3 regions of the Pseudarthrobacter sp. B907 genome follow, and region 2 is predicted to be linked to each of the others. Evidence: riboswitches for the same ligand, from Rfam matches in the RefSeq annotation. Region 2 holds a riboswitch; each other region holds the start of a gene.
The links. A riboswitch is a leader RNA that binds a small molecule or an ion and turns the genes downstream of it on or off. The one in region 2 is predicted to bind thiamine pyrophosphate.
Positions count from the first base shown of each region.

Region 1: it holds a riboswitch for thiamine pyrophosphate, as region 2 does, so the genes downstream of both, thiC (phosphomethylpyrimidine synthase ThiC) here and thiO (glycine oxidase ThiO) in region 2, are expected to answer to the same signal.
Region 3: it holds a riboswitch for thiamine pyrophosphate, as region 2 does, so the genes downstream of both, thiC (phosphomethylpyrimidine synthase ThiC) here and thiO (glycine oxidase ThiO) in region 2, are expected to answer to the same signal.

Region 1 is NZ_JBEEQE010000007.1:19,281-22,553, reverse strand. Features, by position in the region: gene ABLI39_RS07855 (hypothetical protein) at 1-887, shown strand, start outside; TPP riboswitch at 1,283-1,392, shown strand; partial or broken gene thiC (phosphomethylpyrimidine synthase ThiC) at 1,390-2,950, shown strand; partial or broken gene ABLI39_RS07845 (helix-turn-helix domain-containing protein) at 3,186-3,273, opposite strand, start outside.
Region 2 is NZ_JBEEQE010000003.1:54,426-57,698, forward strand. Features, by position in the region: gene ABLI39_RS03290 (RNB domain-containing ribonuclease) at 1-160, opposite strand, end outside; gene ABLI39_RS03295 (ferritin-like fold-containing protein) at 202-873, shown strand; gene thiE (thiamine phosphate synthase) at 870-1,577, opposite strand; TPP riboswitch at 1,604-1,724, shown strand; gene thiO (glycine oxidase ThiO) at 1,716-2,999, shown strand; gene thiS (sulfur carrier protein ThiS) at 2,996-3,232, shown strand; gene ABLI39_RS03315 (thiazole synthase) at 3,238-3,273, shown strand, end outside.
Region 3 is NZ_JBEEQE010000002.1:161,653-164,925, reverse strand. Features, by position in the region: gene thiC (phosphomethylpyrimidine synthase ThiC) at 1-1,369, opposite strand, end outside; TPP riboswitch at 1,367-1,474, opposite strand; gene ABLI39_RS02310 (amino acid permease) at 1,697-3,148, opposite strand.

The sequences.
Region 1 (3,273 bases), on a different contig from region 2:
GATCCGTGGCCTCCAACTTGAACCTGGGTGCTAACGCCGGTGTGGCGAGCACGATCCAGAACAACACCACGACCCGGAACACCGGAACTAGCGGGACCGAGCGTGGATCCGTGGCCTCCAACTTGAACCTGGGTGCGAACGCCGGTGTGGCGAGCACGATCCAGGACAACGCCACCACCCGGAACACCGGAACTACCGGAACCGACCGTGGTTCGTTCGCTTCGGCGTCGAACCTTGGCCGGAACCTGGGCGCCAACGCCGGTGTGGCCAGCACAATCCAGGACAACACAAACACCCGGAACACCAAAAATACCGACACCGACCGTGGTTCGTTCGCTTCGGCGTCGAACCTGAGCCTGAACCTGGGCGCTAACGCCGGTGTGGCGAGCACGATCCAGGACAACGCTACCACCCGGAACACCGGAACTACCGGAACCGACCGTGGTGCGTTCGCTTCGGCGTCGAACCTTGGCCTGACCCTGGGCGCTAACGCCGGTGTGGCCAGCACCATCCAGAACACCACGGATGAGAACAGCACCACCGGAACTGACCGTGGTTCCTTCGCCTCGGCGACGGACCTGGGCCTGAACCTGGGCGCTAACGCCGGTGTGGCCAGCACCAGCAAGAACACTACGGATGAGAACAGCACCACCGGAACCGACCGTGGTTCCTTCGCTTCGGCGGCGGACCTGGGCCTGAACCTGGGCGCTAACGCCGGTGTGGCCAGCACCAGCAAGAACACTACGGATGAGAACAGCACCACCGGAACCGACCGTGGTTCCTTCGCTTCGGCGGCGGACCTGGGCCTGAACCTGGGCGCTAACGCCGGTGTGGCCAGCACCATCCAGAACACCACGGATCAGAACGCCGGAATCATCGGCGGCTAATCCAGCCAGTCGGAGGGCCGGATGCCGTACACGGCACCCGGCCCTTTCCGTCCGACCATGGTGCCGACCCCGCCCTGGCACACGGTGAGGTGTGTCAAGGATGGGAGACAGTCGCGTTGTTTCTTTTGGGTCAGGCAGCCGCGGGAAGCGGTTGCTCGGTGGGTTGAGAGCGAGGCGAACGACGCGCCGATGGGGGCCAGACCGGCGTAGTTGCCAACGAAAAACCCACGGGACGTGGGCGCTGTCATCATGTCGGACAGCCGTCGGGAACAGCTGCTTACGCCGGCGTCCGGACCGGCGCGCCCTCGGCAGCCCTGCAGTCATCGGTCCATGGCTTGCGCATGAACTCGGGCATCCAGCAGATTTTCCCGTGGTTGCGGTCTCTGTAAGCTTGGTCATATCCACACGGGTGCCCTGATGCAGGGGCTGAGATCGGGCTGGCGCAGTCCGTGACCGTTGAACCTGTCCGGGTCATGCCGGCGAAGGAAGTAGGAAATCACCGATGAACGCTATGAATTCGCATTCGCTCGCGTATGCCCATGACACAGAACACGGCATTAGGGTCCCTGTCACGGAGATCGCTTTGGAGGATTCGCCGAACGGGGTGAAGAATCCACCTTTCACTGTCTACCGGACAGCTGGGCCTGGGAGTGATTCGGTGATCGGCCTGGAGCCTTTCCGGTCCGAATGGATTGAATCCCGGGGCGATACCGAGCCTTACGGTGGCCGGGAACGGAACCTGCTCGATGACGGCAAGTCCGCCGTTCGTAGCGGCCGGGCGTGCAATCATTCCGAACAACATTAACCACCCGGAATCCGAGCCCATGATCATCGGCAAGGCATTCCTGGTGAAGATCAACGCCAACATCGGCAACTCCGCGGTCACCAGTTCCATTGCCGAGGAGGTGGACAAACTGCAGTGGGCGGCACAGTGGGGCGCCGACACGGTGATGGACCTCTCCACTGGCGATGACATCCACACCACCCGCGAGTGGATCATCCGCAACTCACCCGTCCCGATCGGCACGGTGCCGATCTACCAGGCGCTGGAGAAAGTCAACGGCGAGGCCAACGAGCTGACGTGGGAGATCTACCGGGACACCGTGATCGAGCAGTGCGAGCAGGGCGTGGATTACATGACCGTCCACGCCGGCGTGCTGCTGCGCTACGTTCCCCTCACCGCCAACCGGGTCACCGGCATCGTCTCACGCGGCGGGTCCATCATGGCCGGCTGGTGCCTGGCACATCACCAGGAGAACTTCCTGTACACCCACTTCGACGAACTCTGCGAAATCTTCGCCAAATACGACGTCGCCTTCTCCCTCGGTGACGGCCTGCGCCCAGGCGCCACGGCCGATGCCAATGACGCCGCCCAGTTCGCCGAACTGGACACCCTCGCCGAACTGACCAAGCGGGCCTGGAAGTACGACGTCCAAGTTATGGTCGAAGGCCCCGGACACATCCCGTTCCACCTCGTACGGGAAAACGTCGAACGCCAGCAGGAGCTTTGCGACGGGGCCCCTTTCTACACCCTTGGCCCGCTGGTCACGGACATTGCACCTGGCTATGATCACATCACCTCGGCCATCGGTGCCACCGAGATCGCCCGCTACGGCACCGCCATGCTCTGCTACGTCACCCCCAAGGAACATCTAGGGCTGCCGAACAAAGACGACGTCAAGACCGGTGTGATCACCTATAAGATCGCAGCGCACGCCGCCGACCTCGCCAAGGGCCACCCCGGAGCTCACGAACGCGACGACGCCCTCTCGAAGGCCCGGTTCGAGTTCCGCTGGCGTGATCAGTTCGCGCTGTCCCTTGACCCGGACACGGCGGAGGCATTCCATGACGAGACCCTGCCAGCCGAGCCTGCGAAGACGGCGCACTTCTGTTCCATGTGCGGGCCGAAGTTCTGTTCCATGCAGATCAGCCAGGATATCCGCGACCAGTTCGGTGGCGCATCCGAGCAGGAAGTAATAGCGGGTATGAATGCCAAGAGCGCAGAGTTCCGCGAATCGGGCGGCAAGGTTTACCTGCCCGAACCCGTCCGCCTCAACCCTTAGAAATGCGAGGGTCTGCGGCTGCCGCCGCGGGCCCTCGCGTCCTGGACATGGCCGCCGAACTGGGCGCTGACTGAACAGTTGTGAGTCCGGGTGTCAGGAAAGACTCCGCATCGAGGCCAGGAAACAGCTTCTTTGCAGGCACTCCCTGGCGATTCTAAAGCGCCGATAATGGACCTTCCGTCAACCTAACGGCTCGCGTCGGCCAGGGCCAACGACGGTATGGCAGGGGCGCGGTTCACTCTAGCTTGGCGTCGCGCAGGTACTGGTAGACAGTCTCCCTGCTGATCCCGAAATCACGGGCAAGGAGGGCTTTCGGAATGCCG
Region 2 (3,273 bases):
GGGCCGGCAGCTCGTGGCCGGCCACCGCAGCCTCGGCCTCGCGGAGCACCTCGTCCGGGAACGGGCCCGGCAGCTCCAGCGTGGTGCGCAGTGCGTTGAGCGACTGGGCCAGTTGGTTCTGCTGCTGGCGCACGCTTGGGGTCAGGCGATGATGAGACACGAAAATCAGGTTAGCCCGATTTTGGCCATTAGTCTTGGAGCATGAGCACTTCCCCGGCCAGCCCCGTCCGCGACCAGCATTTTCTCCGGGAGCTGCTGGGCGTGATGGCCTACGGGGAGCTCTCGGCCTTCGAACGGCTGTCCTCCGACGCCCGGTACTCGCCCACGCTGCGGGACCGCGCCGTGCTGGGGAGCCTTGCCCTCACCGAGTTCCAGCACTACGAGCTCGTCTGCGCGAAACTGGCGGAGCTCGGCGTCGACGCGGAGGAGGCCATGCTGCCGTTCCAGCCGTCCGTGGACCAGTTCCATGAGCGCACCCGCCCCTCCGACTGGTACGAGTCGCTGATGAAGGCCTACGTGATCGACACGGTGTCCGCGGACTTCTACCGCCTGATTTCCGGCTACGTCGACGCCGGCACGGCCGCCCTGATCGAGCAGGTCCAGTCAGCCGAGGGTGCGACGGCGGTGCTGGGCGAACGGCTCAAGGCGGCGCTCGCGGATGATCCCCGGCTGGCTTCCCGGCTGGCCCTGTGGGCGCGGCGCCTGCTGGGCGAGGCGCTCACCCAGGCCCAGCGCGTCAGTGTGGACCGCGCCCTCCTGCGCGGTCTGGCCGGCGTGGACGAGGCCGGGGCAGGGGAACTGGTCCGCTCCCTGACTGCCGAGCTCGCCGCCGCCCACTCCCGCCGGATGTCCCAGCTGGGGCTCGCGGGTTAGCTGGACGCGGCGTCGGCATCCGCCCCCGCGTCGAGCGAAGCAAGCAGCGCGCGTGCCGCCCCGGCGGGATCGTCGGCCTCGGTGATCGCCCGGACCACCACGACCCGGCGGGCGCCCGCCTCCACCACCTGCTCCACGTTGCCCAGATCGATGCCTCCGATCGCAAACCACGGCACCACCCCGGCGACCCGGCCGCCGTCGCCGGCCTCGGCCCGTTCAATCGCCGCCGCGGCGTAGCGCACCAGGTCCAGCCCGACGGCGGCGCGGCCCGGCTTGGTGGGGGTCGCCCAGACCGGACCCACGCAGAAGTAGTCCAGCCCGCTCCGGCCCGGGGCCGCGGCGATGGCCGCGTCGACCTGCTCCGGGGTGTGCGTGGACATGCCGATCACGGTGCCCTTGCCCAGGAAATCACGGGCCGCGGCGAAGGGAATGTCCTTCTGGCCGATATGGAAGACCGGCGCCCCGGCGAGCAAGGCGAGGTCGGCGCGGTCGTTCACGGCCCAGAGCCGGCCGTGCCGCTGCGCCACGGAGTGCAGGACCTCCAGGAGCTCGAGCTCCTCGGCCGCCTCCAACGACTTGTCCCGCAATTGGATGATGTCCACCCCGCCGGCGAAGGCGGCGTCGACGAAGTCCTCGAAGTCGCCGCGGCCCTTCCGGGCATCGGTGCACAGGTACAGGCGGGCGGTGGTGTGGACTTGGCTCATGTTCCAAGCCTAGTTCCTCTAAACTGGGCGCATACCGCGGGAGCCCGCGTAGGCCGCCACACGGCCGCCGGGCTGAGAGGGCGTCAGAGCCGACCGCTTGACCTGATCCGGCTAGTACCGGCGTAGGGAAGGAAACCTATGGACGCACCAGTCCCGCCATTGGCCGCCCCGACGGACCCCTCAGCACACCGGTACGACGTCGCCGTGATCGGCGGCGGGGTGGTCGGCCACGGGATCGCCTGGGAAGCGCTCCAGTCGGGCCGTTCCGTGGCGCTGATCGACGACGCTCCCGGCAGCGGGGCCAGCTGGGCCGCCGCCGGCATGCTGGCCCCCGTCAGCGAACTCCACTACCAGGAGGAAGCGCTCCTCGCGCTCATGCTGGAGGCCGCCCGGCTGTGGCCGGGCTTCGCCGCCGGCCTCGACGGGGCCCTGGACGGCGGTACCGGGTCCGGCCCGGAAGGGGCGGGCGGCACCGGGTATCTCACGACGCCGACCCTCGCCGTCGGCGCGGATGCGGCGGACCGCCGGGCACTCGCGGACCTGCGGGCCGTGCAGCAGGCCTGCGGCCTCGCCGTGGAGCCGCTGACCGTGCGTGAGGCGCGGGCCCGCGAGCCGCTGCTCAGCCCCGGCATCTCCTGCGCCCTCGACATACCCGCCGACCACCAGGTGGACCCACGCCGGCTGCTGGCCAGGATCGGAGCGCTGCTGCGCGCGGACGGCCGGTTCGCGGCCGTGCCCCGCCGCGCCGCCGGGCTGCTCTGGGACGGCGGCCGCGTTGCCGGCGCCAGCCTCGAGGGCGGCGGCGAGATCCGCGCCGACGAGACCGTCGTGGCCAACGGCCTCGGGGCGGCGGACCTGCAGGGCCTGCCCGGGGGACTCGCCCTGCCGCTGCGCCCGGTCTACGGGGACATCCTCCGGCTCCGTGTGCCGCCACAGCTCCGGCCGCTGCTGCGCTCCACCGTGCGGGGACTGGTCCGGGGGGTGCCGGTGTACATCGTCCCGCGGGAGGACGGCACGGTCGTGATCGGAGCGACCCAGCGCGAGGATGCGCCCACGGAGTCCGGCGCGGTGTCCGCCGGCGGCGTCTACCAGCTGCTCCGCGACGCCCAGCAGCTGCTCCCCGCCGTCGCCGAACTCGAACTGCTCGAGGCCACGGCACGGGCACGGCCGGGAACGCCGGACAATGCCCCGCTCCTGGGGCGCGTTCGCCGCCCTGGCTCCGGCGGCGACGTCGAGGGGCTGATCATCGCCACCGGCTTCTTCCGGCACGGCGTCCTGCTGACCCCGGTGGCCGCCGCGGTCTGCCGGGAGCTGCTGGACGGCCCGCCGGACCCGCGCTGGGCCGGGTTCCGCCCGGACCGCTTCTCCGCCCGCCGGGAATCAGCACAGGACTTTTCACCGAACGACAGGACAACAGCATGAACATCAGGCTCAACGGGGCACAGCACACCCTCGCCGACGGCGCCACGGTCAGCGCCCTGGTCAGCGTCGTCACCGGCCGGCCGCTGGCCGCCGACGGCCAGGCCACGGACGGCCGGAAGCTCGGCGTCGCCGTCGCCCGCAACGCCGAGGTGGTACCGCGCAGCCGCTGGCACGCGACGGCGCTCGCCGAGGGCGACGACGTCGAGCTCGTCACGGCAGTCCAGGGAGGATGAACACCATGGGAGAAACAGCACCGACCGCAACGCGGCAGACA
Region 3 (3,273 bases), on a different contig from region 2:
TGTAGGTGATGACTCCGGTCTTGACGTCGTCCTTGTTCGGCAGCCCGAGGTGTTCCTTGGGCGTGACGTAGCAGAGCATAGCGGTGCCGTAGCGGGCGATCTCGGTGGCGCCGATGGCAGAGGTGATGTGGTCATAGCCCGGTGCGATGTCGGTCACCAGCGGCCCCAGAGTGTAGAAGGGGGCGCCGTCGCAGAGTTCCTGCTGGCGTTCGACGTTTTCGCGGACGAGGTGGAAGGGGATGTGCCCGGGGCCTTCGACCATGACTTGCACGTCGTACTTCCAAGCACGCTTGGTAAGTTCGGCGAGGGTGTCAAGTTCGGCGAACTGGGCGGCGTCGTTGGCATCGGCCGTCGCGCCTGGCCGCAGGCCGTCACCGAGGGAGAACGCGACGTCGTACTTGGCGAAGATCTCGCAGAGTTCATCGAAGTGCGTGTAAAGGAAGTTCTCCTGGTGGTGGGCCAGGCACCAGCCGGCCATGATCGACCCTCCGCGGGAAACGATCCCGGTAACCCGGTTGGCGGTCAGCGGCACGTAGCGCAGCAGCACCCCGGCGTGGACGGTCATGTAGTCGACGCCCTGCTCGCACTGCTCGATCACGGTGTCCCGGTAGATCTCCCAGGTCAGGTCATTGGCCTCACCATTGACTTTCTCCAGCGCCTGATAGATCGGCACGGTGCCGATCGGTACGGGTGAGTTGCGGATGATCCATTCGCGGGTGGTGTGGATGTCATCCCCGGTGGAGAGGTCCATCACCGTGTCGGCTCCCCACTGGGCCGCCCACTGCAGTTTGTCCACTTCCTCGGCAATGGAGCTGGTCACGGCCGAGTTGCCGATGTTGGCGTTGATCTTCACCAGGAAGGCCTTGCCGATGATCATCGGCTCAGATTCGGGGTGGTTGATGTTGTTGGGGAGGATGGCCCGCCCGGCAGCGACCTCGGCGCGGACCAGCTCGACGTCACAGTTTTCCCGCACGGCGACGAACCGCATCTCGGGGGTGATCACGCCCTGGCGGGCGTAGTGCATCTGGGTGACGGTCTTACCCTCGAGGGCGCGGCGGGGCACCGGCTGCGCACCCTTCCATTCAGCAGAAGCGGCACCCCGGCGCACTGCGGACTTCCCGTCGTCGAGCAGGTTCCGTTCCCGGCCGCCGTAGGGCTCGGTATCGCCCCGGGCTTCTATCCATGCAGACCGGAAAGGCTCCAGCCCGACCACCGGGTCACTGCCCGGACCGGCGGTGCGGTACACCGTGAACGGTGGATTCTTCACCCCGTTCGGGGAGTCCTCCAAGGCGATCGCCGTGACAGGGACGCTAATGCCGTGTTCCGGGTCGCGGGCGTACGCGAGGGAATGCGAATTCATGGAGCTCATCGGTGGTTTCCTACTTCCTTCGCCGGCATGACCCGGACAGGTTCAACGGTCGCAGACTGCATCAGCCCGATCTCAGCCCCTGCAAGGGCACCCGTGTGGATGTGATCGATCCTACAGAAGCTTCGCCGGAGGTGGAAAATCCCTTGGACCGGTAACGACGGTGCCCCGCATGCGATCCGCCGGCTGGCGGCGGCGCGGCGCAGGCTGACGGGCACTATTGGCTCTGCCGAAGTTGTCGAGGTCTCTGTGTGGGAGCTTCCGTCGTGGCCCGACGGAGGATGCGTCGAGTTTGTTGATGAACTTACCCGGCCAGCGGGCAACGTTCGCCTATTCGGAGATGGACAAAGCTTTCCATTCCTCGATCCGGGCTTGCTGTAGCGGCGCCTTGCGGTTGAGGTACCAGGCTGCGCCGAGCAGAAGAAACCAAGCAGGTGCCACCACGAGAGCCATCCTGGTGTCATCTGCCTGGGCCAGTGCCACGAGCATGAAGCCGAAGAATGTCAGCACCACATAGGGCATGAAGGCGGAGCCGGGCATCTTGAACGTTGAGGCGGCGTGCAGGGCCGGGCGGCGCCGGCGGAACACGATGTAGCTGACGAGGATCATGGACCAAACGAACATCGTCAGGACGGAGGCCACGGACGTGACGATCGTAAAGGCGCCAATAACGGAATCGCCGGCATAGAGCAGGACCAATCCGGCCAGCAGGAAGATGCAGGAGAACAGCAGGGCGTTCTGCGGGACCTTGCGGACGCTCAGCTTCCCGAATACCTTCGGCGCGTTGCCGTCCTGGGCGAGGCCGTAGACCATGCGGGAGGTGGAGTAGATCCCGGAGTTGGCGCTGGAGGCCGCGGAGGTCAGGACCACAAGGTTGACCACCACCGCGGCGATGCCCAGCCCGGCCAAGGTAAACATGCCGATGAACGGGCTGCTGGCCGGATCGATGCTGCGCCAGGGGTTGACGGCCATGATGACCACGAGGGCGCCCACATAGAACAGCAATACCCGGATGGGGATGGAGTTGATGGCCCGCGGGAGGTTCTTTTCCGGGCTCTTGGTTTCCGCGGCCGCGGTGCCCACAAGTTCGATGCCCGCGAAGGCGAAAATGGCGATCTGGAAGCCGAGGATAAAGCCGAATGCGCCGTGCGGGAACATCCCGCCGTCGTTCCACATGTTGGCCAGGTTCGCCACAGCGCCGCTGGGCGACGTGAAATGCGTGGCGATCATGACAACGCCCGTCGCTATCAACGCGATGATCGCGACCACCTTGATGATGGCGAACCAGAATTCCGTTTCACCAAACGCTTTTACGCCGGGCACGTTCAGCAGGATCAGGACCAGGGGTGTGATCAGGGCCGGGATCCAGAGCGGGGTGCCAGGCGCGAGCTTGTCGACGTAACCGGCAATAGCCACGATGTCGGCCACTCCGGTGACCACCCAGAAGAACCAGTAGGACCAGCCGGTGAAAAAGCTTGCCCACGGACCGAGAAGGTCGCCGGCAAAGTCGCTGAATGACTTGTAGTTCAGGTTCGAAAGCAGGATCTCGCCCATGGCCCGCATGACGAAGAACAACATGGAACCAATGATCATGTAGACGAAAATCACGGACGGTCCGGCGAGGGAGATAGTTTTACCCGACCCCATGAACAGGCCGGTGCCGATTGCGCCGCCGATGGCGAGCAACTGGATATGGCGGTTCCCCAGGGCACGGGCGAGATGTGGTTCGTGGTTGTGTTCGGAGGCGCTGGTCCTGGTCTCCGAGATGGTGCGTTCAGACATGAGCTTCTTTCCTTCTTACGGCCGGCGGTGTGGCGGTAACCGTGGCGCCGCGACACCGACCAGGCGGCTCCGTCGAGGATGTGACGGAGATAACAGCGGGGTGGTGAATTAAGACTAGGGGTATG